2 regions of the Arthrobacter sp. 3Tela_A genome follow, and region 1 is predicted to be linked to the other one. Evidence: riboswitches for the same ligand, from Rfam matches in the RefSeq annotation. Region 1 holds a riboswitch; the other holds the start of a gene.
What was found. A riboswitch is a leader RNA that binds a small molecule or an ion and turns the genes downstream of it on or off. The one in region 1 is predicted to bind S-adenosylmethionine.
Positions count from the first base shown of each region.

Region 2: another riboswitch for S-adenosylmethionine. It lies ahead of TVC13_RS16110 (bifunctional o-acetylhomoserine/o-acetylserine sulfhydrylase); the one in region 1 lies ahead of TVC13_RS02010 (hypothetical protein).

Region 1 covers NZ_JAXIOM010000003.1:75,868-79,011, forward strand. The annotation lists gene TVC13_RS02005 (tyrosine-protein phosphatase) at 5-751, shown strand; gene TVC13_RS02010 (hypothetical protein) at 817-1,203, opposite strand; SAM riboswitch class IV at 1,219-1,351, opposite strand; gene TVC13_RS02015 (SGNH/GDSL hydrolase family protein) at 1,471-2,370, opposite strand; gene paaZ (phenylacetic acid degradation bifunctional protein PaaZ) at 2,721-3,144, shown strand, end outside.
Region 2 covers NZ_JAXIOM010000070.1:14,001-17,144, reverse strand. The annotation lists gene TVC13_RS16120 (hypothetical protein) at 1-26, opposite strand, end outside; gene TVC13_RS16115 (VOC family protein) at 463-1,104, opposite strand; SAM riboswitch class IV at 1,230-1,346, shown strand; gene TVC13_RS16110 (bifunctional o-acetylhomoserine/o-acetylserine sulfhydrylase) at 1,412-2,728, shown strand; gene metX (homoserine O-acetyltransferase MetX) at 2,725-3,144, shown strand, end outside.

The DNA of each region.
Region 1 (3,144 bases):
GAGCATGGGGAACCCGCCGAACCGCAACGTCGACTGGGAAGGTGCCGCCAATGCGCGGGACCTGGGTGGAGTTCCTGCGGGCAACGGGCGCATCCAGCCCAGCCGGCTCTACCGGATGGGCCGCTCCGAATGGCTCACCGCCCGCGGTTGGCAGCAGGCATACGATGCCGGTGTCCGCACGGTGATTGACCTGCGCAACGCGGCGGAGACCGGCCGGAGGGACACCGACCCGGTGGTGCCGCCGTCGGCAGTCCGCGGCATCCGGTTCCTGAACCTTCCCACCCAGGAACCCGACGATCCGGACTTCACGGCACTGACCGGCCCCTACATGAGCTCACCGCGGTTCTACGCCGAGAATTTGCGCCGCTGGCCGGAAAAGTTCGCGGCAATTGCCCGTGCCGTCGCTGATGCGCCGCCCGGCGGCGTCGTACTGCACTGCTCAGCCGGGCGCGACCGCACCGGGCTGGTGACGGCGCTGCTGCTTGGCGTGGCCGGCGTGCGGCCGGCGGACATCGCCGCCGACTACCGTGCTGCCCTGACCGGCATCAATGACTGGCACCGAACCCAGCAGCAGCCGCGGGAGCGCCCGCTGGACGACGCCGAACTGGCGGCCCGCGCCGATGCCGCGGAGGGTGAGCTGCTGGGTTTCCTGCAGGAATTCGACGCCGCTGCCTACCTGCGCCGGGCCGGAACCGGGGAGGAAACCCTCGCCCGGCTCCGCTCCCGGATGCTCGGCTCCTCACCGAGATGACAGAAACTGCACGATACAGCGGGCGCTCATACGGGCAGTTTCTGCCATCTCGATGGGGCGAGGAGCTAAGCGGACCCGTGGTCCTGCATGGTCACGTCATTCCGCGGAACCCGGCCGCGGCAGGGCACCACCCTCTCAGGAGTGGCTAAGTAGAAAAAAGAGCTCCGGTTCCGGCCCTCATAGGCGCCGGGGACCATCAGGGAGGAGTACCGGGTGCACCACTGCGGCTGCCCGGGGGTGGCAGCAAGGGCCTCTGCGACCAAGGGAACATCATGGTGCCACATAAGCTGCTGCTCGCCGTCGAGGACCAGATAGATGAGGTCCAGTTCCGGGTCGGCGTGGACCTCGACGTCGATCCAGTCGTCGTACCTCATGAGGCGGCCGCCGTGGATCCAATGGATCTTGTGGCCGGGGTAGAAAGCCGTGCAGCGCGGGTCACTGGAGGGAATCACAGCGTGTCCTTCGTGGGAGTGTCCTTGCCCGCTCCGGTTGGACGCGGGCCGCTTCGTCATCCGAACCACCCGCCGAACATTGGGGTTGGTGCATGGCCAGTCGGAGCTTTTCCGTACCGGGAAGGTGCGGAGGCCATGTCTCGTGAAGCACTGATTACGTTAGCAGGCACCAGGGACACCGGTACACCCATCGAGAGGGCAGTTGCGGCTCTTTTCAGCCGCGAAAGGAACCGCAACTGGCCTCTCGACGGGTGGTCCGGGTTGAACTCAGCTGCGGCCGCGGCAGTGATGCCCCTTGCCCGGGAGGTCGACGTCCGCAGTGATGGCCGCGAGGTAACCCTCCCGGTACCCCGTGGCGTTGGGATGCAGGTTGGCCTGGGCGGCCTGGCCAAAGATGATCCACGGATCGGCGGAGCCGACGCCGTGCCCGGCGAACTCATCCACCACGTCCACATACGTGGACCGGCGATCCGGCAGCTGCGCGGCCAGGACGGCGTTCAGCGCATCAGTGCCCGCATTGAACAGCCCGGCTGCCTCGGCGGAGAGCAGTCCCGGAACTCCGGCCTCGTCGAAGAGGTGCGGGTACCCCACCAGCACCAGCTCCGCTCGCGGAGCCAGGGCACGCAGCTGCTCCAGCGACTGGCGCATCTGTGGAGCCAGCGTCGTTTCGGCGTACGCCTGCGCCGCCGCGAGAGCGGGAGCGCAGGTCGCCGGAAGCTCAGTGCCGGCGCAGGCCGCTACGACGTCCGTGAAGCGGACATCATTGCCGCCGATGGTCAGCGTCACCAGGTCGGTGTTCCGGTCGATGCTGCCTGCAGCCTGAAGTGCTGCGATTTGCTCCGGCAGGTCTACCGGACCCGCGGGGGCCGGCGGAGGAGTGCTGGCCGCCGTGGCGCCGCCGCAGGTCACGTTGGCATCCAGCTCAACCTTGCGCAGGGCATCCAACAGGGCCGGGTAGCCCTCGGCTGTCCGCCCGCAGGCATCGAGTACTGCGCCGCCGCCGAAGCCGGCTGCATAGGAGTCGCCGAGGGCTACGTAATCAACGGACCATTTCGGCCCGCGGTCCCATCCCTTGTGGGGTCCGTGGTGGCCGCGGTCCCGGTCGGCACCGGCACCCGCAGCGGTCCATGGGGTAGCGTCCGCCGCGGCACCGGCCGCAGGCAGCACCAGAGATCCTGCCGTGAGGAGACATCCTGCGGACAACAGCGCCGCTGCCCGTCCCCATTTGCGCAACCGGAACATGTCCTTGCCTTCCGCCGTCGTGGTCCGCAGTGCAGTGCTGCGTAGCGGACCACGCTAACGGCCGTGCTTCCACGGCGGAACACGAAGGCGGCGCAGCGGCACCCGCAGGCGAAATGTTGAGGACCGGCACACTCCCAGGTGATGTGCCGCACGGCACTCTCATGTAGGCTGGATTCATTACCGACCGTCCGGTCAGTTATCGGCCTGCGCTGCAGCTGCGGCCAGCCGGCCCGGACTGGCAAACGAACGTCCAGTATCGAAAGGGTCCGTCAACGATGACCTCAACCGCCATAGACGTGCAAGTCGTCCCCAGCTTCGTCCAGGACGAATGGTGGACCCCGGAGAACACCTCCGCCAGTTCCACCGAAGTCCGTGATGCCTCCACCGGCGAACTGCTCGCCCTGGTCAGCACCGACGGCCTGGACACCGCTGCCGCCGTCGAGCACGGCCGCACAGTGGGCCACCGCGGACTGGCCGGCCTCACGTTCCACCAGCGAGCCCTGAAGTTGAAGGAACTGGCCCAGTACCTCAACGGCCGCCGTCCCGAACTCTACGAAATCTCCGCCCGCACCGGCGCTACCAAGATCGATTCCCTCGTGGACATTGACGGCGGCATCGGCGTGCTCTTTACCTTCGGCTCCAAGGGCCGGCGCGAACTGCCGAACTCCACCGTTGTGATTGACGGAACCCCGGAGGTCC
Region 2 (3,144 bases), on a different contig from region 1:
GCTGAGAGCAGGAAAGTGATCGGCATGGACTAACTCTGCCGATTGGGGAGCCGTTCGGTAGGTCAGTACGCCGGCTTGTGGAAAACGACTGCCGGCACAGCAACTGTGAACAGTGCCTGGGGAAATGACACGCCGAGTTCCCAAGCTGTGATTCTGAGTGGCTGCCCGGCCGACGGCCGGATTGAACCGGCCTGGCATGAATTGAAAACCCTCCATTTGGGGTCTCTCCTGCCAGCTCGGGACTTTCCTGCCACGGCGCCGCGGAGGGTAGTCCCAAACCGGCAGGGATGTCTCGAAGTGCAGGGAAACGGCCGTAGACGGGTGTCCCAAGCGGCAGGGATGTCTCGAAGTGCAGGAATCCGGAGAAGAGATCTCCCGCCAAACGGAAATCGCTCCGGTTCGGGGAACACGCAGTTCCCCAAACCGGAGCGATTGTCACAAACCGGAGCGAATCCAGCAGAACTAGATCTCGACGAGACCCTTCTCGGTGGCAAAGGTGACAGACATGATGCCCGGCGTGCCCTTGGGGGAGACCCAGGTGACATCCACGGACTCCAGCGGCTTCTCAACCGGCATGCCCAGCCACTCGGTCACCCGCGCGGCCGAACCGGCGATGGTGAGCGACTGCAGCGAGACGGTGCCTTCGAAGGCGCGGGAGGGGTGGAGGTCTGCCTTGTCTTCATCCCAGCGCAGCATGTAGGGGACCTGCGGGTCGGCGATCAGGCCGTTGATGCCAATCTGGCGCCAGGTGAGTTCCTGTCCGTCGGGGAACTTGCGGTTGCCGGGAACGGAGGAGCGGCCAAGGCGTTCTTCGAAGGGAGCAAGGTCCTCAACGGCGACGCACCAGCCCATCCAGCCGCCGCCGGCTTCGGAGCGCGCGCGGACGGCCTGCCCAAATGGGGCCTTGTCCGACGCGGGGTGGTTCAGTACTTCAACAACCTCTACATACTGGTGGTTGGCCAGCGGGAGGATCATGTTGCGGGTACCAAAACGGGGATGGACTCCGCCCTTGACGAAGTCGGTTCCCAGGGCAGCGGCAATGCGTTCCGTAGTGGCCAGCAGGCCGTCGGATTCGCAGGCATATGAGACGTGATCCAGGCGCATGCGAACATCTTGGCACGTTGTGACCTATGTCTCGACTAAGGCAAGCCTAAGCGGCGTAATCAGCAGATTTTCACGCTGCGTCATATGGGTTGCGCAACTGCTGAGGGGTTGGTTCTATAGGTACAGGTCATGAGTGCCAGCAGATAGCCCCGGCTTGCTGGCCGGCAACCCTCCAACCGCGGTGGGGTGCCCCGGGTGAAGACCTGGCCGTACGCAAACAGGCGTGCCGGCAAGCGCGGGCCACACGTGTCGCTCCGGTGTATTCCGGACCCGACCCTGTGGGGCCCCTGGTCATAAAGGGAGCACAATGTCTGCCAACTGGTCCTTCGAAACCCGCCAGATCCATGCAGGTCAGGAGCCCGACGCCGTAACCGGCGCCCGCGCCCTGCCGATCTACCAAACCTCGTCCTTCGTTTTCCCCAGCGCCGAAGCCGCAGCGAACCGGTTCGCGCTGGCCGAACTGGAGCCCATCTACACCCGGATCGGCAACCCCACCCAGGAAGCGGTCGAGAACCGGATCGCGTCCCTGGAAGGCGGCCTCGGAGCCCTGCTGCTCGCCTCGGGCCAGGCCGCCGAAACCTACGCCATCCTGAACCTCGCCCAAGCCGGGGACCACATTGTGGCCAGCCCCAGCCTCTACGGGGGAACCTACAACCTCTTCAAGCACACGCTGAAGAAGTTCGGAATCGACGTCAGCTTCGTCGCGGACCCGGACAACCTGGACCAGTGGCGGGAAGCGGTCCGGCCCAACACCAAGGCCTTCTTCGGCGAAGTGGTTTCCAACCCCCGCCAGGATGTCCTGGACATCGAGGGGATCTCCGCCGTCGCCCATGAAGCAGGCATCCCGCTGATCGTGGACAACACCCTGTCCACCCCGTACCTGATCCGGCCCATCGAATGGGGCGCTGACATTGTGGTGCATTCGGCCACCAAATACCTCGGCGGTCACGGCACCGTAATTGCCGGCGTGATTGTGGACTCGGGCAACTTCGACTTCGGCGCCGATCCGGAAAAGTTCCCCGGCTTCAACACCCCGGACGAGAGCTACAACGGGCTGGTTTACGCCCGCGACCTGGGCGCCAACGGAGTCCTTGGCGCCAACCTCGCCTACATCCTCAAGGCACGGGTGCAGCTGCTCCGCGACCTGGGCTCCGCGCTCTCCCCGTTCAACGCTTTCCTCCTCGCCCAGGGGCTTGAGACCCTGAGCCTGCGCGTGGAGCGGCACGTTGAAAACGCCGTCGCCGTGGCGCGCTGGCTGGAAGCGCACGACGACGTCATTTCGGTTGCGTACGCAGGGCTGGAGTCGAGCCCGTGGTACGAACGGGGCCGCAAGTACGGCCCGCGCGGAACCGGGGCGATCGTGTCCTTCGAGATCGAAGGCGGCGTGGAAGCGGGCAAGCGCTTCGTGGACGGCCTTGAGCTGCACTCCCATGTGGCGAACGTGGGCGACGTGCGCTCGCTGGTCATCCATCCGGCGTCGACGACGCACAGCCAGCTCGGTGCTGAGGCCCAGGCAGCAGCCGGCGTCAGCCCGGGCCTGGTCCGCCTGTCCGTGGGCCTGGAGCATATCGACGACATCATCGCGGACCTCGACGCCGGTTTCCGCGCCGCCAAGGGAGCATGAAGCACAGCGTGACAACCTATCCTCCTGCACCGCAGCACCCTGTCCGTGTACTGGACGGGGTGCTGCAGTATGCCTCGATCGGTGACCTGGCCCTGGAGACCGGCGGCGTCCTTCCGGACGTGGTGCTGGGCTACGAAACCTGGGGCGTGCTGAACGACGAGGCGTCCAACGCCGTCCTCATTCCGCACGCACTCACCGGCAGCACCCACGTGGCCCAGGGCTGCACGGACGAACCCGGCTGGTGGGACGGCCTGGTGGGACCCGGCCGGACCATCGACACCAACAGGTTCTTTGTGGTCTCGATCAACATGGTTGGCGGCTGCTACGGCTCCACCGGTCCGGCATCGGCAGACCCGGACGGGCTGCCCTGGGGATCCCGGTTCCCGTTTGTCACCATTCGGGATTCCGTGCACGCC